Regions from separate parts of the Isoalcanivorax beigongshangi genome, predicted to be linked through region 1. Evidence: predicted binding sites of a transcription regulator. Region 1 holds the regulator's gene; the other holds the start of a gene.

Region 1 (15,383 bases):
TATTATGTCAAATGACGTACTCATTAAGGCCAGACAGGTCGCCCAACTGTCGATCAGCACCTGGCTCGCCCCAATGGTCAGTCTATGTCGACACCCCGGACCCTAGTACACCACAGGTTTACACCGATCGACCTGACATCACCGGGACACTGCCGCACCTTCAGCTAGCCAGCTCTCCGTTGACGTGCATCAACTCGCTTTCTAGCCTAAACGTCATTATCACAGCCTCCCATATGGCACTGGCGCCGGAGAGTCTGAATGAGTTGCTGGAACCCCGACATCATCAAGCGTTACGGCGGACATGGCCCGCGTTACACCTCCTATCCTGCGGCCAGCAGCTTCCATGAAGAAATCACCGACCAGGACTACCGCGACGCGTTGGCGGACGGCAATAACGCCAAGCGGGCGCTGTCGCTGTACATGCACATCCCCTTCTGCGAGCACGTCTGCTATTACTGCGCCTGCAACCGCATCGTCACCGGTGACAAACGCATCGCCGAACCGTATTTAGAAACATTGCTGAAGGAAATGACGCTGAAAAGCGCGTTGATCGACAGTCAGCGGCCGGTGGTTCAGATGCACTGGGGCGGCGGCACGCCGACTTTTTTTGACGATGCCCAGCTAACACGCTTGATGCATCAAACCGGCCGCTTGTTCCACTTGCTAGATCAGGATCGGGGGGATTACGGCATCGAAGTAGACCCGCGTACCGTCACCAGCAGCCGACTGAGCTTGCTGCGCGGACTTGGTTTCAACCGCCTGAGCTTCGGCGTGCAGGATCTCGACCCACGAGTACAACAGGCAGTAAACCGGGTGCAGCCGTTCGAGACGATTCTTGCACTGTTCCGCAGCGCCCGCGACTTCGGTTTCCGCTCCATCAATGCAGACCTGATCTATGGCCTCCCCTGGCAATCAGAAACCTCATTGGCACGGACGTTGGAACAATTGGGTGCACTCGATCCCGATCGTATCTCGCTCTATAACTACGCCCATCTTCCGAGCCGGTTCAAGGTGCAGCGTCAGATCGATGAAACCACCCTGCCCTCACCCTCTGAAAAGCTGCGCATGCTCACCCGCGCCGGCAGCATGTTGGAAGAAATGGGCTATCAGCTGATTGGCATGGACCACTTTGCCAAGCCCGATGACGCGCTGGCACAAGCACAGCGAGACGGCACGCTGTGCCGGAACTTCCAGGGCTACAGCTTGCACGGCGATGCCGACTTGGTTGGTTTCGGAGTCTCATCCATCAGCCAACTCGGCACCTTATACGCCCAGAACGCACGCCAAATCGATGACTGGCAGATGTCGCTGAACCAAGCCCGATTCCCGGTGCGACAAGGCTACCGGCTTGATCAGGACGACGAATTACGTCGCGATCTGATCATGACGCTGCTGTGCGGTATGCAGTTGGATTTGGAACAATTCGGCCAGCACTGGCAGATCGACGCTGCCAATTATTTCCGCGCCGAGTTGGACTCGCTACGGCCGTTGCTGGCCGACGGGTTGGTCACTTTCGATGGACGCCTGTTGCAGATTACTGAAATGGGACGCTTAGCGGCGCGAGCTGTGGCCATGGTGTTTGATCGCTATCAAACGCCGCAGACCGCCACCCGGTTTAGTCGTATCATCTGAGGACCCGATCACACTACCATGCAAAATTCGGTGGTGGTCGTATACTACTGTAGTGTGACATCCCCACCCTCAGTGCAACCGGAGACGACCTTGACAGTCCGAGTGTCCTGCAACGATTGCAGCCTCAGCCAGATCTGCTTGCCACTAGCCGTGGAGCCGGAACAGCTGGATGAGCTGGACCGCATGATCCGCCGCGGCCGCCCACTGAAACGGGGCGAGCACCTTTACCGTGCCGCCGATTCCTTTGAAGCGGTCTACGCGGTGCGCAGTGGCGCGCTGAAAACGTATTCCATGTCTGAAGAAGGTGATGAGCAGGTCACCGGCTTCTACCTGCCCGGCGAAATCGTCGGCATGGACGGCATCGGCACCGCCCACCATGTGTCTTCCGCCAAGGCGCTTGAAACGTCCACCGTGTGTGAGATTCCATTCACCCAGCTGGAAGCCTTGTCGACCAAGATTCCGACCCTGCAGCGCCATTTCTTCAGCCTCATGAGCCGCGAAATCCAGGAAGATCGGATGCTACACATGCTGCTTAGCAAAAAATCGGCGGATGACCGTGTGGCATCGCTGATCCTCAGTATCGGCGCGCGCCACCAGCGCCGTGGCCTGTCCAATACCCAGTTCCGCCTGCCGATGTCACGCTACGATATCGCCAACTACTTGGGGCTTGCCGTGGAAACCGTTAGCCGAATATTCACCCGGCTTCAGCAGCAGGAACTGATCAGCGTCGACGGCCGCGAAATCCAGATCCTTGATCGCCCGGGCCTATGTGGCGATTCTCGCAAAACCTGTACAAGCTGATACCTGTCCCAGTCGCTGCGTCACAGTGAGGTGGTCATGACCCCGGTCCTAGCAGTACTCGAACCCGATCTTAAATGTCCGCAGATGGCGCTGCTCAAGGCCGCCCATCTGGCCCAAGAGAACCGCCGGCGGCTGCGGATATTCGTCAATATTTACGCACCAGCGCTGGTCCGCGCGACCAATGGTTCCAGTGAACACTTCGAGCGCGCCAAGGCGTCGCTGGAGCACAGCTGGCGGCAGCGAATCGCGCAACTGCTGCAGGACTGCAGCGAATGTCGTAGCGAAGTGGAAATCCTGCTGGCCTGGGAAAAAGACGACGAGAGCGCCCTGCGCGATGTCATCTTGGCCGACATTCCGGAATGTGTAGTGATTCAGAGTGGCGATGAAGGCACTACCGGCCTTTCGCGGCTACTGCTGACACCACGCCACTGGATCCTGTTGCGCAAGGCGCCCTGCCCGGTGATGTGCGTATCGTCCCTGCCCTGGCGCGGCGCTGTGGACGTGCTGGCGGCAGTGGATCCGGATCAAGACGAAGGCGCGCTCGCCGGCCTCAACGCCGAGGTGGTCAAAGCAGCGCGGCATTTCAGTGATGCACTCGATGGCACGCTGCGTCTCGCTCACGTGATTGAACATCCGGACGACAATCTGCTGCTGATTGTGGGCGAAGGCCTACCGACTTACACCGTCGATATGAAGTCAGTGCGCGACTACTACGTGCAGCGTCTGAACCAATTGTGTGAACAGGCTGGTCTCGAGCATAGCAACCAGGTGCTGCTGGAAGGTGAGCCGGCCCAAGCGCTGGCTGCCTACCAAAGCGAACACGCACCGCAGTTGCTGGTACTCGGTACGGTACAGCGAGACCCGCTGCGCCGGCTACTGTTCGGCAGTACCGCAGAAAAAATCGCTCTTAATGCGCAGGGCGACTTCCTCGCGGTAAAACCGGATGGCTTCCAATCGCCTTGGCAAGACTGAGCGCCCCGTCGCTGCCTGGTCTCATCCCTGCGCGGAGGCTGGGCGGCGAAATACCAGCGTGTCGGCATCAGAATCCGCTGCCGCAAAGCGGTAGCCGGCCACGTCGAACTGCTCCAGATCACTGACCTGCGTCACCCGGTTTTGCAGCACCCAAGCGGCCATCAAGCCCCGTGCTTTCTTGGCATGGAAGCTAATGATTTTATAAACGCCGTTTTTCTCATCCAAGAACTGCGGCGTCACAATGCGCTGCTGCAAGCGGGCCGGCTTCACCGCACCGAAATATTCCTGCGACGCCAAGTTGAGCAAGGTATCGGTCTGCTGCGCAGCCATGTCTTCACGCAGCAAGTCGGTAATGCGATCACCCCAGAACTGGTACAGGTCTTTGCCACGTTCATTGGCCATGCGGGTCCCCATCTCCAGTCGATAGGGACGCATCATGTCCAGCGGACGCAGCAGCCCGTAAAGCCCGGACAGGATGCGCAAACGCTGCTGGGCAGCGTCGAGATCAGCGGCGGAAAAACGACTCACATCCAGCCCGGTATACACATCGCCCTTGAAGGCGAATAAGGCAGGCCGTGCGGCGCCCTCATCCATCTGCGGCTGCCAGTCAGCGAACCGCTGCACATTCAATTCCGCGATGGCATCGCTGACTTTCATCAAGCGCGACAAATCGGCGGCCGACATTTTGCGCGCCTGCTCGATCAGCAAAGCACTGTGTTCCAGTTGACGTGGCTGGCTCGGCGTTAGTGCCGGCAGCGGCGACTGATAGTCCAGTGTCTTGGCAGGGGAAACAACGATCAGCATCATGGGCCTCCTAGGTGTTACAGGCATTATAGTAAGGCGCCCCGCTTCCACCACCGCTCCACTGGCTTGCACGAGGTTTTCCATGCTTAGAGTGTTGTTGATGATCGCAGTCCTAGTGGCTGCCGTGGTACTGCTGTGGTTTAGCTGGCACCAGGGCCGCCGTCCGTTCGCGGCCGCCTGTGTGGCAGTGCTAGCGGTATTCGGTGTGCTCGGCGTGGCGCTCTTGGAAGCTGATCGCAATGAGCTGGTGGCGCTGGCGCCCAGTAGTGTTCGGCTGACCGTAGAACAGGTGCGACCACTGGAAACCGGCTTGCGCGTCAGTGGCCGTATTTACAACTTGGCCGAGCATCCGCTGGCTCGGGTCCAAGCGCGTGCACTGGTGCGGGAGTGCCTTGCTGATCAGCCTTGTCAGGAGCTGGCTTCGGCTCCCTTGCGACTGCAACAGCATGTGCCTGTGGGCGGTAGTTATCCCTATTCGCAGGTCGTACGCCTGCCCGCCACGCTGCTCGGCGATCAGCAGCAAGTGACGGTAGAAGTGATGGCGGTGGAAGGCTATCAACAAGGCGGCGTCTGAACCGCTCAGTCACTGCGGCTTGGCCTGCAAGCGGCAAAACGTCAGAATGCCCCGGTTTTCCCATAACCAAGGGTGGAGCAATGTCTTCTAGCGGCTTGATTCCCGGTGTGCCAACGGCAATTTCGGAGGGTGTCTGGCGGGTGCTGGCACCCAATCCTGGCATGATGACCGGGCCCGGCACCAACAGCTATCTGCTGGCATTGCCGCATGGACTGGCTGTGTTAGACCCCGGTCCGGCGGACAGCCAGCACGCTGCGGCGCTGCTGGCCGCTGCAGAGCAACTGGGACAGCCGCTGGTGGCGGTGATCGTCACCCACACCCATCGTGACCACTCCCCTGCCGCGCAATTGCTTGGTGATCTGCATTGCCACGGCCCATTGGCGCCGGACGACGGCCTGCAGGACGAGGCTTGGCAGCCCGACACGTTAGTGGAAGACGGCTACCGCCTAGCTTTGGCAGACGGCCGCCATCTGCGCGCCATCGCCACTCCCGGCCATGTCTCCAATCACTTCTGCTATTTGGTGGAAGAAACCGGCGTGTTGTTCAGTGGTGACCACTTGATTCAGGGTTCAACGGTGGTGGTGGCGCCACCGGCAGGATCGATGTCGGCCTACCTCCGCTCCTTGGCACGGCTGCAATCCGAGCCGTTGTCGCTGCTGGCGCCCGGTCACGGTGATGTGGTCAGTCACCCACAGGATTACATTGAATACACCCTTGGCCACCGCCAACGCCGCGAGGACAAAGTGGTGCGGATGCTCCGCGAACAACCCGGCAGCACTGTGGCGGAACTGGTAACCACGGTGTATGACGACACGCCAGTATTTCTGCATGGCGTGGCATCACTGTCACTGACCGCGCACCTGATCAAGCTGCAAGAAGAGCAACGCGCTGAACTGGTGGCGGACCGCTGGACGCTGTGCTGAGCCGCAGCGTCATAGCCAGCCGCGGAATTTGAAGTACAGGTACGGCGCCACCCCGGACAGGAACATCAGCCCCAGCGCGAACGGGTACCCCACATCCCAATTCAGCTCCGGCATGATCTGGAAGTTCATGCCGTAGATGCTGGCGACCATGGTTGGTGGCAGGAACACCACAGCGGCGATCGAGAACGTTTTGATGATCTGCGCCTGTTCGATGTTGATGAAGCCCTGAGCGGTATCCATTAGGAAGTTAATTTTTTCGAACAGGAAGTTGGTATGGGTCAGTAACGTCTCGATGTCGTGCTGCACCTCCATGCACAGCGCGCGTCGCTCCGCATCGCTGCGGATATGGCGCAGTAGGAATGAAATGGAGCGCTGGGTATCCATCAAACACAAACGGATTTTTCCGTTGCTGTCTTCCAGCTTGGCCATACGGTCGATGGCGTCTTCCATCTTCGAGGTTTCATCCTCAAGCACCATCTGGCTGACGTTTTCCAATTGTCGGTGGATGTGCTCCAACGCATCAGCAAGGTTTTCTACTTTCTGCTCAAGAATACTGAGCAAAATGTCGAACGGCTCATCGGCTTTTACCCAAGCCCGGCGCGCGCGCATCCGCATCAGTCGGAAGTCCGCCACCTCGGTATCGCGTAGCGTGAGCAGCTGGTCACCCGCCAGCACGAACGCCACCGTGGTGGTGCGGTGCCGCCCTTCACTCTGGTAAAGAAACAGCGAGTGCACATGGATGCCAGCGTCATCGGTGAAGAACCGCGCCGACGCTTCGATTTCCTCAACATCATCGAAATCGTCCGGCACGATACCCTTGCGCAGCTGATTCAACAGCGCGGTTTCGTCGTCCTCGGGATCGACCACATCAATCCAACGCGCGCTGCGCAGTGCTTCCAGATGCTGGGCATCAGCGCCGCGCTCCCGCAGCGTACCGCCCTCGATATCGAACACATAGATCATTCAGCTATCCCTTGGCGAGTCAGGATCCAGACGTCACAACTGATCATGCTGTGCGTTGATGACGGCAATCCGAGCCATCACAACAACCAGTAACTGGCAACAATGGCAGCACTGAGACCGGCTACATCCGCCGCCAATCCACACCACAGTGCATAACGCATGCGGGTGATGCCGACGCTGCCGAAATACACCGCAAGCACATAGAAGGTGGTTTCGGTGCTGCCTTGCATTACCGCTGCCAATTTTCCGGCGAAAGAGTCCACGCCGTGGGTATTCATGACATCGAGCATCATCGCCCGCGAACCGCTGCCAGTGAGCGGTTTCAACAGTGCCACCGGCAGCGCGTCGACAAAGGCGTCATCCACACCGAGCGCCTGCACCAGCCGCCGAATCCCTTCTAACAACAAATCCAGCGCCCCGGCTTCGCGTAGCAACGCGATCGCCACCAGCATCGCGACCAGGAATGGGATCAGCCGGACAGCGGTTTCGAAGCCTTCTTTCGCCCCCTCGATAAAAGTGGCATAGGCATCCAGCTTGGCGCGATGGGCCGCGATCAGGAACAGCGCCACCACCCCCAACAACACGCCATTACCAATGGCACTGGACCAGGTCGCGGCGGCATCACCGGCCACCGAGGTCGACAACCAGGTCAGCAGCGCCAGCAGCCCAACCCAGAGCCCGGCGGCCCACAGCAGAGCGGGTTGCATCAATGAGATTTTTTGCAGTCGCGCCGTCAGCCAGACGCCCACGAACGTAGACGCGGTAGTAGCAATCAGCATTGGCAGATAGACATCGGCGGGGTCCGCCGCACCCTGCTGCGCTCGGTACATCAGCACCGTGACCGGAATCAGCGTGACCGACGAAGTATTCAACACCAGAAACATGATCTGGCTGTCGCTAGCGGTGTCGCGGGAGGGGTTATGCGCTTGCAGCCGCTCCATCGCCTTCAATCCCAATGGCGTGGCGGCGTTGTCGAGCCCGAGCACGTTGGCGGACAAGTTCATCGCCACGGGACCCAGCGCATCAGGATGTTTTTTTTCCGACGGCATCAGCGCACCGAGCAACGGGTTCACCCGTCGCGCCAGCGATTCTGCCAATCCGCTTTTCTCCGCCAGTCGGAAAAAACCGCTCCAAAGCGTCAAAATGCCAACCAGTCCCAGACTGACTTTGACACCTAGGTCCGCTGCCGCCAGCATGGCCTGCACGCTGTGGGACAAGGCGTCCGGTGCGCCAAAAACGGCGCGGACCAACGCGGCAACAATGCCCAACAGCAAAAAACCAATAAACAGAAGGTGCATGTGCGCTACCGTGTTTCCCGTTCGCGCACATAGCCTATACTGACTTCCTCTTGCATGGCGACCGGTTCCTGATGATGACGCAACGCCCTAGTTCCCTGCTTCAATCTGCCGCGCTGGTGCTGCTGCTGGCAGCCGGTGCATTGCAGGTGTCCGGCGCCTTCAGCCGCGACACGCCGCCGGCCACGGCCAAGGCTGCCGAACAGGCGCCGGGGATGTTGCAACCGGAACCGGTGCATGCCGAGGCAGCGCGCGCCATTCTTGATCGCTTGCGCAGTCATTATCAGCAACTGCCAGTGGACGAGCAGCTGTCATCGCAGATGTTCGACCGCTACCTGCGCGACTTGGATGCCAACCGGGTGTATTTCCTCGCCAGCGATCTCAGCGAATTCGAACCGCTGCGTAGCAAGCTGGTAACGGACCTGCGACGCGGCACCCTGACGTCCGGTTACCGTATTTTCAACCGCTACCAGCAGCGGCTGGAAGAGCGGCTCGACTATTTGCTGGCGAAGCTGGAAAAAGGCTTCGACGAACTCGACTTCGACAGCGCCGAGACACTGATGATTGATCGCAGCGAACAGCCTTGGCCGGCGGACAGCAAGGCCATGGATACGCTGTGGGACCAGCGCCTGAAGAATGCAGTGCTGTCGATGCGCCTCGACGGCGTTGCGGATGACGAGATCCAGACCCGTCTCGCGCGCCGCTACCGCAGTCAGCTGTCACGGGTGCGGCAAAACACCGCCGAAGATGTGTTCCAGGTGTACATGAACGCGCTGACGCAGGTGTACGACCCGCATACGTCCTATTTCAGCCCGGTGACCTCGGAAAACTTTAACATCAGCATGAGCCGTTCGCTGGAAGGCATTGGCGCCGTGCTACAGGCGGATGACGAGTACACCAAAGTGGTGCGGCTGGTGCCGGGTGGTCCGGCGGCCAAGGCCGGACAGCTGAAGCCGGCCGACCGGGTGGTCGGCGTGGGTCAAGAGAAAGGCGAGATCGTCAACGTCATTGGCTGGCGTTTGGATGAAGTCGTGAACCTGATCCGCGGGCCGAAAGGCAGCAAGGTAAGGCTGGAAATCATCCCCGCCGGCAGCAACAGCGAACACACCACCCGTGAAGTGGTGATCGAACGCAACAAAGTGATGCTGGAGGAACAGGCGGCGAAGAAACTGATCCTCGACATCCCGGCGGCCGAAGGCCACAGCGCGGCCCGCATCGGTGTGATCCGACTGCCGGCCTTCTATTTGGACTTTGACGCCTACAACCGCGGCGAGCCGGATTACACCAGTACCACCCGCGACGTAGCGCGACTGCTCGGCCAGTTGGAGCAGGACAAGCAAGGCATTGATGGGCTGGTGATCGACTTGCGCAACAACGGCGGCGGCTCACTGCTGGAAGCCACCCAGCTGGTATCACTGTTCATTGATGGCGGCCCCACCGTACAGGTACGTGATGCCCGTGGCCGAGTGCAGGCCGAACAGGACCGGGTCCCCGGCGCGCTCTACCGGGGCCCGATGGCGGTGCTGGTAAACCGGTTCTCGGCCTCTGCCTCGGAGATTTTTGCGGGTGCGATGCAGGATTACGGTCGCGCGCTGATCATCGGCGATGACACCTTCGGCAAAGGTACAGTGCAAACGTTGCTGCCGCTGCCCCATGGGCAGCTCAAGCTGACACAAGCCAAGTTCTATCGCATCTCCGGCTCCAGCAACCAGAACCTGGGCATCACCCCGGACCTTGCTTTGCCGTTCCTAATCGACAAGCAGGAAATCGGTGAAAGCGCGTTGCCCAACGCACTGCCGTGGGATCAAATTCCAGCCAGCCGCTACCGGCCGTTGGCGGATTTGTCTGGCTTCATCAAGACGCTCACGCCGCTGCACGACCAACGCGTACGCGACAACCCGGAATTCCAGTACGTACGTGCGCAACAATCACTGCTGAATGAACAACGCGCGCGCAAGGTGGTGTCCCTTAACGAGGCCGAGCGCCGCAAGGAACAGCAAGAGTTCGAGCAGCGCCAGCTGACGCTGGAGAACACCCGCCGTGCCGCCGCCGGTGAGGATGCGTTGAAAGATTACGCCGCGCTACGCGCCCTCGATGAGCAACGTGCGTTGGATCCGGAAGGGTTGGATGACGATACCGACGCATACTTGCTGGAAAGCGGTGCAGTAGTGGCTGATCTGGCGCAGCTCATGCGGCAGCAACCGCAAGTGGTACAGCGCGCCCGAGCCGTGCCCTGAGCATAAGAAACGGAGGCCCCGGCCTCCGTTTTGGGTACTGAGATAGAACAAATCGCCCTCAGCGCAGCAGCGGCGCCTGCATTTCATCGCCGCTCAGTTCGGCTGGACGCGGCCCCTTCTCAGCCAGCCAGACTTGTACCGTCTGTTGCACCCAGTCCGGCGCGTCTAGTGTCAGATCATGTCCGGCAGCAGGGTGCACCCTCAGTGCCCGACCCCACAAGCTGCTCAGTACATGGGAGCAGACCGGATCCACCAAGCGGTCACGGCGGCCAGACAGCAGCAGTACCGGCACCTGCGGCGGCAAACTATTGGGGGCCCGGAAACGCAGGGCTGCCAGCAATTGGCGCCAGGTATTACCGCGCGAAACCGGCGCGCTGCGGCGGATTTCCAACCATTGCTCGAGTACGCCCTGACTTTCAGCGGCCGGCAGCAGATTGGTTGTGCGCGATAAGATCTCGGTTTCCAGTCCACGCCCCTCACCACGCAGCAATCCGCGCCAGATGAGCGGCAGGTAATTGGCCGGGCGCAAGCGCGCCCAGGGTGGATTGAACGGCGCCGCGCTCGTGTTCATCAGCACCACCGCTGCCAATTCTTCCGGCGCGGTGGCCAGCCACTGGATCGCCACCATGCCACCCAGCGACAGTGCCATCACATGGTACGGCGGCTGCAACCCACGGGCCCGCAGTTGGCCGCGCACATGCTCCAGCATCGCTGCCATCGAGCTCGGACTGGCGTCCGCATGCAGCACCCCAGTGCCGGGCAGATCCACCAGCGCCAGTTGCGCCTGGGGGCGTCCACTGACCCACTGCGCCGGGAACTCTCCCCAGTGGCGGGATTCGCGGATCAATCCGCGCAGGAACACCCAGGTCTCGCTCTTCAATTCCATCTCCTTCCCGGATTCGGGCTACAATCCCTGCCTTGCCGCCACCGATCGCACAGGAGTACCGCAACCCCATGACGACGCGCAAGACGGTCAAACGAGTCAAGACGGGCGCCTTTGAGCGCCGCTTTTCACTGGCCCGCGCCGGCATCATGGCAGGCGCACGTTACGCCACGTTGACGGCCGGTACCTTGTTGGCACCGCGCGAGGAACGGGCGGAGCGGCGCAAGGCGATCCTCGGGCAGCAGGCCCAGGAGCTGGCCACGGAACTCGGCAAGCTCAAAGGCTCAGTCGTCAAAATCGGCCAAATGATGGCCCTGTTCGGTGAGCACTTCCTGCCGGAAGAAGTCACCGCTGCACTGCATACGCTGGAAAACAACACCACCGCATTGGAATGGCCAGCAATCGAGCGCCACCTGCTGCTGCGCCTCGGCCGCGCCCGCATGGCCGAACTGGAGGTGGACCCGGAACCGCTGGGCGCCGCCTCGCTTGGCCAAGTACACCGCGCAGTACGCCGTAGCGACGGCAAACAGTTGGTGCTGAAGATCCAGTACCCGGGCGTGTCCGACGCCATAGATTCTGACCTGCGCGCGGTCGTGCAACTACTCAAGTTGAGTCGATTGGTGCCGATCACTGATCAATTTAACCTTTGGCTAGATGAAGTCCGCGCCATGTTGCGCCGTGAGGTGGATTACCGCCTCGAAGCTCGCACCACCCGCGACTTCGCCACCCTGCTCGCCGACGATCCGCGTTTCGTGGTGCCGGAGGTGGTCGACGACTACTGCACCGATGACGTGCTCTGTCTCAGCTTTGAAAGCGGAGTACACATCTCTGACCCGAGCGTGACCAGTCTTTCACAGGCGCGCCGCGACCACCTCGGTCGCGCCATCATGGAATTGTGCTGCATGGAGGTGTTCCGCTGGAGCCGCATGCAGACCGACCCCAACTTTGGCAACTATCTGCTACGCGTAGGTGACACACCGGACGACGACCGGATCGTGCTGCTCGATTTTGGCGCCATTCGTGATTTTCACGACGAGGTGCTCGGCCCTGGCCGCGAAATGATCCGCGCCTCCTATTACCACGACCAAAATCGCCTGGTGGCGGCCCTGCAGGCGCTCAATTTTCTCTCCGAGCAAGCCCCCCCTAAGGTGCTGGATGAATTCGCCGAGCTGTGTTTCGAAGCGATCGAAGCGTTGCAGGACCCCGAGCGCTATCCACCGCCGCCGGAAACCCTTACCGCCGACTTGAAGTACCGCTGGGGCGACAGCGACCTGCCGGCACGGGTGATGGCACGGGCTGGCAAGAACGCCCTGTCGCGCCATTTTGATGTGCCGCCAAAGGAATTCATCTTTCTGATGCGCAAGCTGCTCGGCGCCTACACTTTCCTACACGTGATCCGCGCGGAAGTGCGTGGCAACGACATCCTCGAACCTTTCCTGCCGCTGAAAGAAGACAGTGACCGCGCCCTGGTGGCGCAGTTGAACGCGCAGCGTTGATCCCCCTGCCCCGCCTGCGTGGCTGGGCAATGTCGCCGGTTTTCGAGAGAAGGACGCTGCGGGCGAAGGCCCGCAGCAGAGCCGGCCCACAGGACGTGGGCCGGCTTTCACGCATCAGAAGTTGTACACAACGCCGACGGTGATTTCCTGATCGGTCTTCTTGGCTTTGACGCCTTTGGTGAAGCCCGGATCAGTGGTGTGGCGCAACACGTGGCTCACGCGCAGGCCCCACGCGTCACTGATCTTGGTGGTGACTGCGGTGGTAGCGCGGGTCACGGTGGCGTCTTCACCGATTTCGCTGCTCAGGTCTTCGGTGAAGGTGGCGGTCGGGGTCATCGCCCAGCTGTAGCGCACTGCCAAACGCAGAATAGCGTCACCTTCGGTTTTGTCGCCGCCCGGAGGGGTTTGCTCGTATTCACGGAAGCGGTAACCCGGACCGGCTTCGATATCCAGCACTTGGATATCGGATTCGATGACGCGGCGGCCATAACCCAGCGCGTAGCTGGCTTCGTAGTTGAAGCCGGTGTAGCGGTCTTTCTCGGCGCTCAGAATGTTGAAGATGTAATTGGCATCGTCAATTTTGGCGTCGAGTTTGTAGGAACCGAAGTAGCGTTCAGCGGTGCGCTCATCAACGCCGGCGTCGCTGCGCTGAGCGATGTTGCTGGCTTCCAGCTTGGCGATATGGCGCCAGTCTTCACCGTCGCGCTCGGCGTTGCCCTTGGCGGAGAAGGTCTCGGAGCGGGTGTTGCCACGCTTCATCAGGTAGGACAATTCACCGGAACCGGACCAAGCGCCGTATTCAGCGTCCTGAGCTTGGGCCGAAAGCGGCAGCGCCGCTGCCATGATCGCTGCAGCCAGCAAAGTCTTACGCATCTGTGTGTCTCCTAGGGACGTCGTCGTCATACGCGGATCGTTCCGGATCCGTGGTCACTCCGTACCCACCATGATGGCAGGCCAGAAATCAGTTGAACGGCGCGGAGTATCGCAAAGCTGGCCCGGCATCCCCACGCCGCCGGAGCACATTTTACAATCCGATGGAACTTTTGTGAGACAGGCAATGTAGAGACTGCGCCGTTATAATGCCGGCCCCGTGAAATTGCTCTGGAGCAAACCCAATGGCCCGATGGTCCCCCTCTCCCGCCCGTGTCCAACTGGAAGCTGCGTTGGCTGAACGCATTCTGGTACTCGACGGCGCCATGGGCACCATGATCCAAGGCTATCGCTTCAGCGAGCAGGAATTTCGCGGCGAGCGTTTTGCCGATTGGCACCGGGATCTACAGGGCAACAACGATCTGTTGGTGCTGACCCAGCCGGACACCATCTTGGCGATCCACCGTGCTTACCTTGACGCCGGCGCCGACATTCTCGAAACCAACTCCTTCAACGCCACGCGTATTGCCCAAGCCGATTACGGCATGGAGGAGCACACCCGCGAGATCAACCTGGCCTCGGCGCGCCTGGCACGCCAAGCGGCAGATGAATTCACAGCGCTGACGCCGGATCGGCCGCGCTTCGTGGCGGGTGTGATCGGCCCCACCAACCGTACCGCCAGTATCAGCCCGGATGTGAACGACCCCGGCTACCGCAACACCAGCTTCGACGCGCTGGTGGACAGCTATTTGGAAGCCATCGACGGCCTAATGGAAGGCGGCGCCGATCTGATCATGATCGAAACCGTATTTGATACCCTCAACGCCAAAGCGGCGGTGTTTGCAGTGGAAACCTGGAAAGCCCGCAACCAACGTGACGTGCCGGTGATGCTGTCTGGCACCATTACCGATGCCTCCGGCCGTACCCTCACTGGCCAGACCACCGAGGCGTTTTACAATTCTCTGCGCCACGCCCGCCCGATCACCATGGGTCTCAACTGCGCACTGGGTGCCGAGGAACTGCGTCCTTACATCGCTGAGTTGGCGCGTATTGCCGAAGGCTATGTGTCCGCCCACCCCAACGCCGGTCTGCCCAACGAAATGGGCGAATACGACCAGAGTCCGGCGGATATGGCGCGCCATATTCGCGATTGGGCCGAGCAGGGTTTCCTGAACCTGATCGGCGGTTGCTGCGGCACCACGCCTGACCACATCCGCGCGTTGGCGGACGCGGTGCGGGATCTGCCGCCGCGGCCGTTGCCGGAACGTCCCGTGGCCTGCCGGTTGTCCGGCCTCGAGCCGCTCACCATCACCGCTGAAAGTCTGTTCGTGAACGTGGGCGAACGCACCAACGTCACCGGCTCCAAGCGCTTTCTGCGACTGATCAAGGAAGGCGATTTCGACACCGCGCTGGAAGTGGCCCGGCAACAGGTGGAAGCCGGTGCCCAGGTGATCGACATCAACATGGATGAAGGCATGCTCGATGCGGTGGAGGCGATGACGCGCTTCCTCAACCTGGTGGCCTCGGAGCCGGAAATCTCCAAAGTGCCGGTGATGATCGATTCCTCCAAATGGGAGGTGATCGAAGCTGGTCTCAAATGCATCCAGGGCAAGGGCATCGTCAACTCGATCTCGCTCAAAGAAGGCGAGCAGGCTTTCATCGAGCATGCCGAACTGGTGCGCCGTTACGGCGCTGCGGTGATCGTGATGGCATTCGACGAGAGCGGGCAGGCTGACACCCGCGCCCGCAAGGTCGAAATCTGCACCCGCGCCTACCGCGTGTTGGTAGACCAAGTGGGTTTCCCGCCGGAAGACATCATTTTCGATCCCAATATCTTTGCCATCGCCACCGGCATTGAGGAGCACGACAACTACGCGGTGGACTTCATTGACGCGGTGCGTGACATCAAGGCCACCCTGCCCCACGCCTTGAT
Region 2 (15,383 bases), on a different contig from region 1:
TTTCCATCAGCGATGTGCACCGACTGGTCACCGCCGACGAGCGTTTGAAAGCGTTGACCCGCCTGCGGGTCGGCGACGTGGTCCGCGCGGCACTGAATGATGACGGCCAGCTGGTAGCTGTGGAGTACCGCCTTTCCCAACTGAAATCGCTTTCCGCCGAGCATGATGGCGAGCAATGGGAGGTAACCGAACACGAGCGTCAGTACGACCGCCAGATTCGCTATGCCGAAGCTACTATCACCGATTCACTGTTCATGTCCGGCCACCGCGCCGGCATGACAGACAACCTGATCATGCAGTTCGCCAATATCTTTGCTTGGGATGTGGACTTTGCGCTGGATATTCGCGAAGGCGACACCTTTCGGGTGATGTTCGAAGAGCTGTATGTGGACGGCGAGAAAGTCGGCACCGGCAACATCCTGCGCGCTGAATTCCTACACCGCGGCAAGCACCTAACGGCACTGCGCTACGACGCCGACAACGGCCAGGGCCGCTATCTGGATGACCGAGGCAATGCACTCCGGCGCGCCTTCATCCGTACTCCGGTGGAGTTCGCCCGCATCAGCTCACGCTTCAACCCCGGCCGCCGCCACCCGATTCTCAACACGCTGCGCGCCCACCGCGGCGTGGATTATGCGGCGCCTACCGGCACGCCAATTCGCGCCACCGGCGATGGCAGGGTGGAGTTTGTCGGCAGTAAGAACGGTTACGGCAACACCGTAGTCATTAAACACGGCCAGCAGTATTCAACGCTGTACGCACACATGAGCCGCTTCGCCGGCGGTTTGCGCTCCGGCCAGCAAGTCCGCCAAGGCCAGACCATCGGCTATGTGGGCATGACCGGCCTCGCCACCGGCCCGCACCTGCATTACGAATTCCATGTCAACGGCAGTCACCGCGATCCGCTCACGGTGCAGCTGCCGATGGCGCAAGGCATCAGCAGCCAAGAACGCCCTGCTTTCTTGGCCCGCGCAGAGGCCCTCAAACAGCAGATGGACATGCACCGCCATGCCTTCGCCTTTGCCCGCAACGAGCCGTGATGGGCTGTTCATCGGGCTGATGTCCGGCACCAGCGCCGATGCGGTGGACGCAGCGCTGGTGCAAGTTAGTCCTGGCCAAGCAAAGGTCATGGCGCTACATAGCCTGCCGCTTCCAGATACCGTGCACGACCGCATCGTCGACCTAAACCGTCCCGTGCCGCAGGATCTGGACCGGCTCTACCGCCTTGACGTGGAGCTGGGCGAGCTGTTCGCCGACACCGTCGAGCGGCTGCTGGACGCGGAGCGACTGGATCGCCGCCGCATTATCGCCATTGGCAGCCACGGCCAGACCATCCGCCATCGCCCTCACCTCGGTTTCAGCACCCAGATCGGGCGACCAGACCTGATTGCTCTGCGCACCGGCATCGACACCGTCGCAGATTTCCGTAACCGGGATGTGGCACTCGGCGGCCAGGGTGCGCCGCTGCTGCCGCGCGTACATCAAGCGCTGCTGGCAAAGGCGGGCGAACGCCGCGTGGTGCTGAATTTAGGCGGCATGGCCAATATCACCCTGCTGGATGGTGAAGCGCTGGTGGGCGGCTTCGATACCGGCCCCGCTAACGTGCTGCTAGATGCTTGGCACCGCCAGCACCGCGGCGGCCGCTTTGATCCAGACGGTGCCTGGGCCGCATCGACCTCGCCAGACCCGCTGCTGCTGCAACGGTTATTGAATGACGATTATTTCTGTCTGCCACCACCGAAAAGCACCGGCCGTGAGCACTTCAGTCTCGATTGGTTGCAGCACCGTCTAGTCGGCACCGAGAGCGCTGCTACCGTGCAAGCCACCCTCGCCCAACTCACCTGCCAGTCAGTGGTGGATGCCATCGGCAGCTTTGCGCCCGCGCGCCTGATTGTCTGCGGAGGCGGCGTGTTCAACCGCCAGCTGATGACCGGCCTGCAGCAGTTACTGCCACAAGCAGAGGTGGAGAGCGTGGCCGTCCACGGCCTTGATCCAATGGCAGTGGAAGCCGCCGCCTTCGCTTGGTTTGCCTGGGCCCACCTCAACCGCATTCCCGCCAACGCCCCGCAGGTCACCGGCGCTTCCGGCCCCTGCATACTGGGCGCCCTGCACCCCGGACACCGCCCGTGATGGACCAACTGCCACCCGCCGCCGTATTGATCGAAGCAGTGAACCAGATCATGCCATACGGGAAATACGCCGGGCGGCCACTGCTGCAGCTCCCGGAGCCTTATCTGGTCTGGATGCATCGGCAAGGCTTTCCGAGCGGCAAACTCGGCCAGCAATTGGCGCTGATGTATGAAGTGAAGCTGAACGGACTGGAAGGGTTGCTGCAGCCGCTACTGCGCGGCTGAGGTCAAGGCGTCAAATCGAGAACGACGAACCACAGCCACAGGTGGACGTGGCATTAGGGTTCTGCACCACAAAGCGCGACCCCATCAAACCTTGGTCGTAATCGATCTCAGAACCGGCCAAGTACTGCACACTCATGGCATCCACCAACAACGCGACATCACCGTTTTCGATCACGGTATCGTCGTCACGGGTCTGCTCATCGAAGGTAAAGCCGTAAGAGAAACCTGAACACCCACCGCCGGTGATATACACCCGCAGCTTGAGCGCCATGTTGCCCTCGTCGTCGCGCAGTGCGCGGACTTTGGCAGCGGCTCGATCGGTAAATGAGAGAACAGCAGAATCACTCATGGGGCGTCGTCTGGTAGTGATGAAACGGGCCCCATGGTGAGATGCCGCACTAAATCAGTCAAGTATCGGCCGACGCCGCCTTGGCTTTGCCCTTGTCCGGCGCCGGCAAATGTTTCGGCGCACCCTCCTTCACCAGCTTGCCGTTGACCTGGGCGCCCACCACCATTTCGATCAGGTTGTAGTAGACGTTGCCCTCAATCACCGCCTTCTCCGCCAGCTCCAGCTTGCCGACCGCATAGACATCGCCTTCGACGCGACCGTTGATGAGGATATCGCCTACACGGATCTCGCCTTTCACCGAGCCGCTCTCACCGATCACCAAGCGCCCCCCATCGGCGCTTACGTGTACATTGCCTTCCACCCGGCCCTGCACATGCAGGCCGCCGGTGAACTCAATATCGCCGGTGACCTTGGCACTGGATGCGATCAATGTGTGATTACAGAAGTTGTCCCGTCCCTTCTTATTACCCCGACCGAGCATGCTCTGTGTTCTCCTCAACCCTATTCCAGCCAAATGTGCGTTCCACCCGCTGGCCGCCACGGCCGCTGGCCGTCGCTTCGACCCTGACCGCGCGCGGCGTAACACCTTCCGGAAGGTGCACCCGCCCGGTCAATTCCTGGAAGTACCGGAACCGGAACGCGGTGGAACTGTGCTCCTCGCTGAGCCACTGCGCTGCCGGAATATCGACCCGCTGGTTGCCCCGCACCCCTTCGAGGATCATCGCCACATCGCCGGCGATGAAATTGTTGTTGTCCCCGACCTGTGACAGCACAAGACGGAAGCTGTATTCGCGATCATGCTCAGTAGCCGCCACATGGAAACGCGAAATCTGCAGGCCCTGCTCACCATTTTCCGGGGCCATGATGCTTTTATAAAACGCGACAGTTTCCTCCAGCTCAACGATCTGGTCGCGTAGACCACGCAGTTCACCACGCACCTGCTCCTGCGCCTGACTGCTGACTTCACTGGAGGTGCGGTGCACGGCTAGGTCATCACGGGCTTCACGCAGGTTGGTCTCCATCTGCGCCAGCTGCATGCGCAATCGCTGCTGCTCCAGATTGCTGCCCCAGCCTTCACTGCCGCTGACCAGCACCCCGACCAAGAACGCCAGCACTACTGCCAGCCCCCCGAGCACCGCCCATAACCAGCGCTGACGCCGCTGTCGCGTCACATCCACCGGCATCAATGTCAGTTCGCGAACCACCTTTTTGCGCGCCTTCATCAGGGCAGCAACGCTGGAGCGTCGAGCCCCATGGTTTCAGGCAGGTCGAGCATGATGTTCATGTTTTGCACCGCTTGGCCGGACGCACCTTTCACCAAGTTGTCGATCACGCTTAGCACCAACACCACATCGCGACCTTGCGGCCGGTGCAGCGACAATCGGCACACGTTAGCGCCCCGCACGCTGCGGGTCTCCGGGTGACTACCCAGCGGCAGCACATCAACGAATGGCTCACTAGCGAAGCGGTCCTCGAACAGCGTCTGCAGATCTTCCAGCGACAGCGTCGGGTCCACCAGCTCCGCAGTCAGCGTCGCCTGCATACCGCGGATCATCGGTGCCAGGTGCGGCACAAACGTCAGCCGCACTGGGTCTGATGCCAGCCACCCCAACCCCTGCTCGATTTCTGGCAGATGACGGTGCCCAGAAGCGCCATAGGCTTTGAAGTTGTCTCCGGCTTCGGTGAGCAGATTGGGAATGCGTGCTTGGCGCCCGGCACCGCTGACGCCGGACGCCGCAAAAGCGTTCAGCCGCTGTACATCCACCAAGCTTTGCTCCAGCAATGGCAGAAAACCAAGCTGCACCGCGGTGGGGTAGCAGCCGGGGTTGGCCACCAGCCGTGCATCGCGGATTTTGGCGCGATTCATTTCTGGCAGGCCGTACACCGCCTCCGCCAACAGCTCCGGACATGCGTGCGGCTCACCGTACCAGCGCGACCACAGTTCAGCATCGGTGAGTCGGAAGTCAGCGGACAGATCCACCACCCGCACGCCGGCCGCCAGCAGCTCCGGCATCATGCGCATGGCCACGTTGTGCGGCGTGGCGAAGAACACCAGATCACACTGCGCCGCCAGCGTGGCCGGATCCGGATCGGTGAACGCCAGGTCATAGTGACCGCGCAGGTTTGGGAACAAGTCAGATACCGGCTGCCCTGCCTCGGTCCGCGAAGTGATCACGGACACCGTGACACGCGGATGGCTGGCCAGCAGGCGCAGCAATTCGACCCCGGTGTACCCGGTCCCGCCGACGATACCGACCCGGAAGGTCTGGCCCGTTGCTTTCATGTTCACACTCCTGCGCCCCTGTGCGTTGTCAGCGGGCATCATAAAAAGGCACTACCGCTCCGGCAACCACCGCTGGCCACCGGACTGAGCTATCATGCCCGCTTCCTGACTGTCTGTCCGAGGGGAGTTGCCGATGTTGTGGGTTGAAGCACTACATATTGTCGCGGTCGTATCTTGGTTTGCCGGCCTGTTCTACTTGCCGCGCTTGTTCGTCTACCACGCTGACGCCAAGGACAGCCTTAGCAACGAACGCTTCAAGGTGATGGAGCGCAAACTGTTCCGCGGCATCATGACCCCGGCCATGATTGCCACCCTCGGCCTCGGCATCTGGCTGCTGCATTTGCAGGATTATATGTGGCTACGTTCCGGCTGGCTGCACGCCAAACTGACGCTGGTGGTGCTGGTGGTGATCTACCACCACCTTTGTCTGATGCACATGAAACGCTTTGCCCGTGACGCCAACACCCACAGCCACGTGTATTTCCGCTGGTTCAACGAAGCCCCCATCGTGTTGCTGCTCGGCATCGTGATCTTGGTGGTGGTGAAACCGTTCTGAGGCCCGCAGCGATGAAACCCAACATTCTGGTGATAGCCGGTCATGACCCCTCCGGTGGTGCCGGCATCCACGCCGACATTGAGGCGATTCACAGCCTCGGCGGCTTTGCCGCCACCCTGATCACCGGGCTCACCATCCAGAACAGCCAAGAAGTGCGGGGCTTCGAGCTAGTGCCGGTGGAGCTGCTACTGCGGCAAGCCGACTGCCTGCTGGACGACATGCGCTTCGATGCGGTGAAAATCGGCATGACCGGCAGCGTGGAGATGATCCACGCCATCGCGGGCTTGCTCGACCGCCTGCCCGGAGTGCCGGTGGTGGTCGATCCGGTGCTGGTGGCAGAATCCGGCGGCGCCCTGTCCGCCGGCACGGTACCGGAGGCCATGCTGCGCGAGTTGCTGCCGCGCGCCACCATCGCCACTCCGAACCTACCCGAAGCGCAGCGTCTGGCTGGCAGTGACGACCTTGACCGCTGCGGCGAGCGGCTACTGGCGAGCGGCTGTCCGGCGGTGGTGATCACCGGCACCCACCACGACACCACCGACGTACACAATCATCTGTTCACGGCGACGGGTCGCACCACCCTGAGCTGGCCGCGACTGGACGGCGCCTATCATGGCAGCGGCTGCACGCTGGCCGCCGCCACCGCCACCCTGCTCGGCCATGGCCATAGCCCCGCCGAGGCGCTGGCGAGAGCGCAGGACTATGTCCACCAGTGCCTGCGCCGCGCTTGGCGTGCCGGTAAGGGACAATTGATCCCCAACCGCTTGCCCTGAGCCAGTGCCATGACCGCACTTTCCGGACTGTACGTCATCACCGATCCGCAGCTGCTCCCCCCGGCACAGCTTATGCCAGCCTGTGCCGCCGCCTTGGCCGGCGGCGCCCGCATTCTGCAATACCGCGACAAACCCGCCAGCGCCGAACAACGCCTGCGCCGCGCCCGCGACCTGCGCGACCTGACCCGTGAGCACGGCGCGCTGCTGATCATCAATGACGACCTCGAATTGGCGCTGCGCTGCCACGCCGATGGCGTACACCTCGGCCAAGGTGACGGCAACGCGGCCGACGCCCGCCGCCGGCTGGGACCTGATGCGATTCTCGGAGTGACCTGCCACGACCGGCTGGATCTCGCCCGCAACGCCGCCGACCAAGGCGCCAGCTATGTGGCGTTCGGCCGCTTTTTCCCGTCACACACCAAGCCCCAGGCGCCGCCGGCCAGCATCGATATTCTCACCGCCGCCCAACCCCTCGGCCTGCCCCGGGTAGCGATCGGCGGCGTGAATGCTGATAATGGCGCGCACCTGATTGCCGCCGGTGCCGAAATGCTGGCAGTGATCCATGCCGTATTCGGCGCTCCGAATATCGAGGCCGCCGCCCGCCGGCTGGCCGCATTGTTTTTCCCATCACCACGTTGACGACGGCTCCGCCCGCAGGCGTTCGAGCGCCGTGACGTGGTTTTTCCCCTGACGAGGTGACCCATGGTCCGCAAGCATTCTGAGCAGCTGTTCCGCGCCGCCCGCGAAGTGATTCCCGGCGGCGTAAACTCCCCAGTCCGCGCCTTCAACGGTGTCGGCGGCAGCCCGGTGTTCATTCACCGCGGCGAAGGCGCCTACCTGTTCGATGAAGACGACAACCGCTACATCGATTACGTCGGCTCTTGGGGCCCGCTGATCCTCGGCCACGGCGATCCCGACGTGCGTGCCCGCATCCACGCGGCGGTGGACCAGGGCACCAGCTTCGGCGCGCCCACTGCCGTGGAAATCGAGCTGGCACAGAAAGTCTGTGAGCTGATGCCGTCGATTGAGCAGGTGCGCATGGTCAGCTCCGGCACCGAAGCCACCATGAGCGCTATCCGCCTGGCGCGCGGCTTCACCGGCCGCGATCTGATTGTGAAGTTCGAAGGCTGCTATCACGGCCACGTCGACAGCCTGCTGGTAAAGGTCGGCTCTGGCGCCCTCACTCTGGGCGTGCCCAGCTCACCGGGCGTACCGGCCGCGGTGACTGAGAACACGCTGACCCTGCCCTACAACGACCTGGCTGCCGTGCAGGAGTGCTTTGCCGCCCAGGGCGAGCGCATCGCCTGCATCATTGTCGAGCCCGTGGCCGGCAACATGAACTGCGTGCCGCCCTGCGCCAGCTTCCTGGAAGGTCTACGCACGGTATGCGATGAGCACGGCAGCTTGCTGATTTTCGATGAAGTGATGACCGGCTTCCGCGTTGCACTCGGCGGTGCCCAAGCGCTGTATGGGGTGCGCCCGGACCTGACCACGCTTGGCAAGATCATCGGCGGCGGCATGCCGGTGGGCGCGTTCGGCGGCCGGCGTGACGTCATGCAGCACATCGCCCCGGCCGGCCCGGTGTACCAGGCCGGCACCTTGTCCGGCAACCCGGTCGCCATGGCGGCGGGGTTGGCCACGCTGGAGAAAATCGCGGTGGACGGCTTCCACGAGCAGCTCACTGCCCGCACCACCCGCCTGCTGGATGGCCTCGCTACCGCCGCCCGCGAAAGCGGCATCGCCATGACCACCAATCAGGTCGGCGCCATGTTCGGCCTGTTCTTCACCGACCAGACCCGGGTTGCGCGTTTTGATGAAGTGATGAAATGCGACGTGGAACGCTTCCAGCGTTTCTTCCACGCCATGTTGGAGCGCGGTGTGTACTTGGCACCGTCCGCCTTTGAGGCCGGATTTGTGTCGGCCGCCCATACCGACGCCGATATTGACGCCACGGTGCAGGCCGCGCGGGAAGTGTTCTTGGCCGGCTGCTGAGCCGATCAGGCCGAGCGGGGCTTCCCCGCTCGCAATGTGTCTGCACGCTGGCGCGCATCCTTGGCGCCAGCGCTGTTGCCCTGCTGGGCGCGCACCGCAGCGATGCGCTCCCACAACTCCGCCCGCCATTCATCATGAGCCGGCGCTTCACGCAACGCTCGCATCAGCAAACCTTCTGCCGCACGCGGCTGCCCCTCTTGGATACGCAGCTCCGCCAACTCCCGGTACAACACCGTCGCCTCGCCCGGGCCGGCCACATTCAGCGCCCGCTCCAGGTACCGCCCGGCCTTGCCCAGGTCCTGCTGTCGCCGCGCGCCCTGGGCCGCTGACAACAGGCTGTAAGTCGGCGACGATGCGGCAATCGCCACCGGCGGTAACGCAGTGGCCGGCTGCTGGGGCGGCAGCTGTGGAATCGTACGCGGGCCGGCGCCCGTGTCACCGCCCGGAGGCGTGACGGCACAAGCGCCCAGCGCCAGCGTCAGACCTACCACCATCAATCGAACAGTCGTCGCAGCCATCCTCGTCGCTCCTCACCGGCCGGCGTCTGGCGCGCCGCCGCACATGCACTCAACACCCCTGGAATGGAAGGGGTCCACATCGGATACAGCACCGCACCGTCACAACCGGCGTCGGAGCGCGTCTTGCCGTCCGGCTCCATCCACACCCACTCGACATCCACCGGCGGGTCCATGCGCAAGCTGCGCTGAGGCAGCTTCGCCATCACCTGAGTCCAGACCGGCAGCGCGGCACTGCTACCGGCCACACCTGCTGGCTGATTGTCATCACGGCCGATCCACACCACCGCCAAGTGATTGCCGCTGAAGCCAGCGAACCACGCGTCGCGCAGACCGTCGCTGGTGCCGGTTTTGCCGGCCACCATCAGGTCGTGAGGCAACGTGTTGTAGGCAGCGCGGCCGGTGCCCTCGCTCATTACCTTCACCATCGCCCACTGGGTCAGGTAGGCCGGAGCCTCCTGCACCACCGGGTCAGCCGAGACCGGATAGCGCGCCAGCGGCGTGCCGTGCAGATCCAGCACATCGGTGATCGCCCGCAGCGGGGTGCGGAAACCGCCGGTAGCCAGCGGCTGATACATCACCGCCACTTCAAACGGCGTCATGTTATGGCTGCCGAGAATCAGGCTCGGGTAGGGGCGGATATTCCCCTGCACACCCAGCCGCTGCAGCGTGGCGATGATCGGCTGCAAGCCGACATCCATGCCCAGCCGCGCCATCGCCTGGTTGCGCGAGCGCGCCAGCGCTTCCGCCATCGGCATCGGCCCCATCGAGCGGTTGTCCACGTTCTTCGGTGCCCACACCTGGCCATTGGGCATCGACACTTCGAGCGGCTCATCATTAATAATAGTCGCCAGTGAGAAGCGCTTCGGCTGCTCCAGCGCGGTGAGCACCACCATCGGCTTGGCCAGCGAGCCGATGGGCCGCAACGCATCTAACGCCCGGTTGAAGCCGGCGCTGCGCGGTGTGCGGTCACCCACTATCGCCAATACATCGCCTTGGTCGGGCGCCGTAATCACCACTGCCCCATTGAGCTGCTGGCTGCCGTCGGCATCACGTTGGCGCAGCGTACGGGCCAAAGCATCCTCGGCCGCCAGTTGGGCCAGCACGTCGAGCGTGGAATGGATCTGCAGCCCTTCACTGGACAGCGCCTCGGCTGGGTAATCACGGGCCAACTGACGGCGCACCAGATCAATGAAGGCGGGGAAGGCGTACAGCGCTCCGGCGCCCTTGGGCACCACATCCAACGGCCGTTCCAGCGCAATGCCGTAATCACGCTCGCTGAGCAGCCCTTGCTCATGGGCCACGGTCAGCACCACATTGCGGCGACGCTCGGCGCGCTCCGGATTGCGGCGCGGATCGTAATAGCTGGGCCCTTTGAGCATGCCGACCAGCAACGCCAACTGGTGCGGCTCCAGCTCCTCCAACGCGCGGCCGAAATAGAACTGCGCCGCCAACCCCATGCCGTGGATGGCCCGCGCGCCGTCCTGGCCGAGGTAGACCTCATTCAGATAGGTTTCGAGGATTTGTTCTTTTTCATAGTGCAGCTCCAGCAGCACTGCCATCGGCAGCTCCATCAGCTTGCGGCCGATGGTCCGACGCTGGGACAGGTAGAAGTTCTTCACCAGCTGCTGAGTCAGGGTACTGCCGCCTTGAGACACGCCGCCGGAGCGCAGGTTGGACCACACCGCCCGTGCCAGACCTCGCGGCGACACACCGTGGTGCTCATAAAAACCGCGATCTTCCACTGCCAACAGCATGTCGTGCAGCAACTGCGGGGTATCGCCTAGGCGCACCAGAATGCGGTCTTGGCTGTGGCCGGGGTGAATACTGCCAACCTGCAACGGCTCCAGCCGCGCCACCGGCAACGTGCTGCCATCAGCGGCGGCCACCTTCTGGATGCGGCCGTTAGCCAGTGTCAGCCGTAGCTGCCGGGCCGGCTCACCGCCGTCGCTGTCGCGGAAGGCGCGAGTATGCAGCAGCACCGTGCCGCCCTGGCGCTGGTAACTGCCCGGCATCGGCGCTGACGCGGCATTGCGGTAGCGCAGCAGCGCCAGCATCTGCTCCAGATGCTGCCATTCCAAAACCCGGCCGCTGTACAGCTCCACCGGCTGGGCATAGACCCGCGCCGGCAGCTGCCATTGATGAGCATCGAAACGTTGGCGCACCTGCGCGTCCATCCACACCAGCACCACCGCTGCCACCAGCAGCAGCACCGCGAGGAGTTTCCACAGCAGTGACCAAGGGAAGCGTCGGCGCGCACGGCGTCGGACTTGTTTTTTCGGGGGGCGTTTTCGAGACATGGCGCAGTATACGGATGGAACGATGAGGTTTGGCAACAGAGCGTCTAGAACGCATAATGTTTCGCCATTTTTTACGGAGTGTTGGGATGTCGCCCCTCTACGATGTGTACGCCATCGGCAACGCCCTGGTGGATACCGAATTCGTCGTCAGTGACGCCTTCCTTGCCGAGCACGGCATTGCCAAGAGCCTGATGACGCTGGTGCCCCAAGCGCAGCAGCTGCGTACCATCGCCGCCCTGACTGCCAGCGGTGAGCCGCGCAAACGCGCCAGCGGCGGCTCTGCCGCCAATACCGCAATGACGGTGCAAGGTCTGGGCGGACAGAGCTACTACTCCTGCCGCGTGGCCGACGATGACACCGGCGCCTTCTACGTGAATGACCTGTTAAGCGCCGGCGTCGGCACCAACATGCATTCGCACCGGCCGCAGGGCGTCAGTGGCACCTGTCTGGTCATGGTCACGCCGGACGCCGAGCGCACCATGAACACTTTCCTCGGCATCTCCGAGCAGGTGTCGGTGGACGACCTCGACGAACAAGCCCTAGCCCGCAGCCGCTGGGTCTACTTGGAAGGCTACCTGGTGACCTCGCCCAGCGGGCGCGCTGCGGCCATCCGGCTGCGCGAACTGGCCGAACAGCATGGCGTGAAGGTGGCGATGACGCTGTCAGACCCGTCCATGGTCCAATTGTTCCGCGACGGACTGTCGGCAATGCTGGGGGCTGGTGTCGACCTGCTGTTTTGCAATGAGGACGAGGCGCGCCAATTCACCGGCACCGACTCGGCGGAAGCGGCGCTGCAAGCGCTGTCCGCGGTCGCTCGCCAGGTGGTGGTGACCTGCGGCGCAAGGGGCGCATTAATTTTCGACAGTGGTACAATCCACGCCGTTTCTGGAGTGCCCACCCAGGCGGTGGACACCAACGGTGCCGGCGACACGTTCGCGGGCGCCTTTCTCTATGCAGTGGCGCGTGGCCGGGACGTGCAGACCGCCGGCACCTTGGCCTGCCATGCCGCCTCGCAAGTAGTGAGCGATTTCGGCCCCCGTTTGTCCGGGGACGCTTTGCGTTCACTACGTAGTCAAGTTCTGGGAGAGTAGGCATGTCCGAAGTGCGACTTTGTGCGCGCAACGAACTCGAGGAAGGCGCCGCACGCGGCTTCCAACTCGGTGCCCACTCGGTGCTGGCGGTAGTGCAGGACGGCCAGCTGCATACGTACTGGAACTGGTGCCCCCATCTGGGGATTGAGCTGAACTTCATGCCTGACCAGTTCTTGGACGACCAAGCTCAGTTCATTACCTGCGCAAACCATGGCGCTTTGTTCGAGATCGAATCCGGAGAGTGTGTATCGGGTCCGTGCCATGGGGAGAAACTGGTTGCGATCACCCACGACATCCGCGATGGGGATGTCTGGATCACGCTGGAGAACGCCCCGGCCTGAGGTGTGCCCGCACGTTTGGGCACTCTTGCTTGAAGGCCACCGCTTGCCAGCCATTTCGCAGCAGAACCGGACACGTCCGGTTCAATTTTGACCTTGACGCAAGTCAACAGGCTTTAAAATCACACTGTTAACGTGCAAGCGCACAAATCTGCAAGGACCTCAGCATGCAAGAGTCAACCGCGCCTCCGGTGTACAACTACAGCGTTATCCGAAAATTCGCGATCATGACTGTGATCTGGGGCATCGTCGGCATGTTCGTCGGTGTCTGGATCGCAGGCCAACTCGCGTGGCCCGCCCTGAACTTCGAGCTTCCGTGGACCAGCTTCGGCCGTCTGCGCCCGCTCCACACCAACGCGGTGATCTTTGCCTTTGGTGGCTGTGCGTTGATGGGAACCTCCTTGTACGTTGCACAGCGCACCTGCCACACCACGCTGGCGTTCCCGCGCTTGGCGAACTTCGTGTTCTGGGGTTACCAACTGGTCATCGTCCTGGCAGCCATCACCCTGCCGCTGGGCTACACCAGCACCAAGGAATACGCAGAGCTGGAATGGCCGATCGACATCCTGCTGGGCGCGGTGTGGATTTCCTACGCCATCGTGTTCTTCGGCACCCTGGCCAAGCGCACCACCAGCCACATCTATGTGGCTAACTGGTTCTACGGCGCCTTCATCCTTGCCGTGGCGCTGCTGCACATCGTTAACAGTGCTGCGGTGCCGGTCAGCTTGTTCAAGTCCTACTCCGCTTACGCCGGCACCATCGATGCCATGGTGCAATGGTGGTACGGCCACAACGCCGTGGGCTTCTTCCTGACTGCCGGCTTCCTCGGCATGATGTACTACTATGTGCCGATTCAGGCGCAGCGTCCGGTGTACTCCTACCGCCTGTCTATCGTGCACTTCTGGGCATTGATCGGTATCTACATGTGGGCCGGCGGCCACCACCTGCACTACTCCGCACTGCCTGACTGGGTACAGTCGGTTGCCATGGTGTTCTCCATCGTGCTGTTCGCCCCGTCTTGGGGCGGCATGATCAACGGTGTCATGACCCTGTCCGGCGCCTGGGACAAGCTGCGTACCGACCCCATCATCCGCTTCCTGATCGTGTCCCTGTCGTTCTACGCCATGGCCACCTTTGAAGGCCCGATGATGTCGATCAAGACCGTGAATGCCCTGAGCCACAACACCGATTGGACCATCGGTCACGTGCACTCCGGCGCACTGGGCTGGGTAGCCATGATTTCCATCGGTGCTATGTATGTAATGATCCCGCGCGTGTTCGAGCGTAAGGGCATGTACTCCACCTCCTGGATCAACGTGCACTTCTGGCTCGCCACCATCGGCACCGTGCTCTACATCGCTGCGATGTGGGTATCCGGCATCATGCAGGGCCTGATGTGGCGCGCTGTGAACCAAGACGGCACCCTGATGTACAACTTCGTGCAAGAGCTGGCCGAGCGTCAGCCGTTCTACATCGTGCGTTTGGTCGGCGGTGCCCTGTTCCTGCTGGGCATGGTGCTGATGGCCGCGAACGTGTACCTCACCATCCGTGGCTCCCGTGACGCTCAGGGCGCTGACAACAAGCTGGTGGAGGCATAATCATGTCGAGCAATAGCAAACACGCCGTCATCGAGAAGAACGTTGGCCTGCTGATCGTGCTGACGCTGATCATCATCAGCTTCGGCGGCTTGGTCGAAATCGTGCCGCTGTTCTGGCAGAAGGCCACCACCCAGCCGATCCCGACCCTGCGCCCCTACACGGCGCTGGAAATGGCGGGCCGCGACGTTTACATCCGCGAAGGTTGCCACGTGTGCCACACCCAGATGGTACGCCCGCTGCGTGCTGAAACTGAGCGTTTCGGCCCGTACACCGTGGCTGGCGAAGACGTCTGGGAGCACCCGTTCCTGTGGGGCTCCAAGCGTACCGGTCCGGACCTTGGCCGCGTTGGCCTGCGCCCGATCACTGAACAGTGGCACCGTGAGCACTTGCGTGACCCGCGCTCAGTGGTACCGGAGTCGAACATGCCGGCCTACCCCTGGCTACAGCGCAACAAAGTGAACTGGGCCACCATGGAGCGCACCCTGAACGTGTTCCAGAAGAACTTCGGCGTGCCCTACACCGATGAAGACATTGCCGAGCAGCTGGCCAAGACCCGCGAAGGCGGCGAATGGGCAAATGTGACCGAAGAAGATGCCGTTGTTGCTTACCTGTTCTCTCTGGGCCATGCGCGTGCAGAGGTGAAGTGATGAGCTATTACGCTATTTTCACGCTGGTTTTCTTTGCAGCGTTCATCACGATGGTGGCCTGGACGTTCCGTCCGGGCCGCAAGAAGCATTACCAGGAGCTGGGCGCGCTCCCCGTCGAAGACGATAAAGCCCGCATGAACAACGCTGTCTCTGGGGAGAGCCATCGATGAGCAATTTTTGGAACGTCTATATCGTCATCATCGTGGTCGGCAACCTGATCGGTTACGGTCTGCTGCTGATCGGCAACTCCCGCCTGTCCGCGGAAGAAGCCAAACAGGACACCACCGGCCACACCTTTGACGGTATTGAAGAGCGCAACCAACCGCTGCCGCGCTGGTGGTTCATCATGTTCCTGATGACCATCGCTTTCGCCTTCGCCTACCTCGCCCTGTACCCGGGCCTGGGCAGCTACAAGGGCGCGCTGGGCTGGACCAGTGGCGGGCAGTGGGAAGAAGAAGTGAAGATGGCCAAGGCCCACTCCGACCCGCTGTTCAAGGAGTTTGCCAAGCTGCCGATCGAGGAATTGATTCAGTACCCGGAGCCAATGGCAGTGGGCGCGCGGCTGTTTGCAAACAACTGTGCGATC

The links. Region 1 encodes FNR, which switches genes on or off when oxygen is low (the NO sensors DNR and NnrR bind a similar motif). Its sites were predicted from a motif close to TTGATNTANATCAA; they were not measured.
Region 2: the regulator FNR is predicted to act here: its motif matches at 12,649-12,662, upstream of ccoN (cytochrome-c oxidase, cbb3-type subunit I).

Annotation. Positions count from the first base shown of each region.
Region 1 is NZ_JBGCUO010000001.1:1,612,243-1,627,625, reverse strand. It holds gene hemN (oxygen-independent coproporphyrinogen III oxidase) at 259-1,632, shown strand; gene fnr (fumarate/nitrate reduction transcriptional regulator Fnr) at 1,723-2,433, shown strand; gene AB5I84_RS07355 (universal stress protein) at 2,470-3,405, shown strand; gene yaaA (peroxide stress protein YaaA) at 3,427-4,209, opposite strand; gene AB5I84_RS07345 (hypothetical protein) at 4,310-4,783, shown strand; gene AB5I84_RS07340 (MBL fold metallo-hydrolase) at 4,864-5,706, shown strand; gene corA (magnesium/cobalt transporter CorA) at 5,716-6,669, opposite strand; gene AB5I84_RS07330 (nucleoside recognition domain-containing protein) at 6,747-7,967, opposite strand; gene AB5I84_RS07325 (carboxy terminal-processing peptidase) at 8,042-10,201, shown strand; gene AB5I84_RS07320 (alpha/beta fold hydrolase) at 10,260-11,081, opposite strand; gene AB5I84_RS07315 (ABC1 kinase family protein) at 11,156-12,580, shown strand; gene AB5I84_RS07310 (DUF481 domain-containing protein) at 12,695-13,453, opposite strand; gene metH (methionine synthase) at 13,696-15,383, shown strand, end outside.
Region 2 is NZ_JBGCUO010000002.1:270,468-285,850, reverse strand. It holds gene AB5I84_RS12980 (peptidoglycan DD-metalloendopeptidase family protein) at 1-1,040, shown strand, start outside; gene AB5I84_RS12975 (anhydro-N-acetylmuramic acid kinase) at 1,009-2,130, shown strand; gene AB5I84_RS12970 (DUF3820 family protein) at 2,130-2,354, shown strand; gene erpA (iron-sulfur cluster insertion protein ErpA) at 2,365-2,703, opposite strand; gene AB5I84_RS12960 (bactofilin family protein) at 2,762-3,184, opposite strand; gene AB5I84_RS12955 (DUF6776 family protein) at 3,168-3,926, opposite strand; gene argC (N-acetyl-gamma-glutamyl-phosphate reductase) at 3,926-4,987, opposite strand; gene hemJ (protoporphyrinogen oxidase HemJ) at 5,121-5,543, shown strand; gene thiD (bifunctional hydroxymethylpyrimidine kinase/phosphomethylpyrimidine kinase) at 5,555-6,316, shown strand; gene thiE (thiamine phosphate synthase) at 6,326-6,955, shown strand; gene hemL (glutamate-1-semialdehyde 2,1-aminomutase) at 7,019-8,308, shown strand; gene AB5I84_RS12925 (tetratricopeptide repeat protein) at 8,314-8,826, opposite strand; gene mrcB (penicillin-binding protein 1B) at 8,802-11,123, opposite strand; gene AB5I84_RS12915 (adenosine kinase) at 11,210-12,214, shown strand; gene AB5I84_RS12910 (Rieske (2Fe-2S) protein) at 12,217-12,555, shown strand; gene ccoN (cytochrome-c oxidase, cbb3-type subunit I) at 12,720-14,150, shown strand; gene ccoO (cytochrome-c oxidase, cbb3-type subunit II) at 14,153-14,797, shown strand; gene AB5I84_RS12895 (cbb3-type cytochrome oxidase subunit 3) at 14,797-14,967, shown strand; gene ccoP (cytochrome-c oxidase, cbb3-type subunit III) at 14,964-15,383, shown strand, end outside.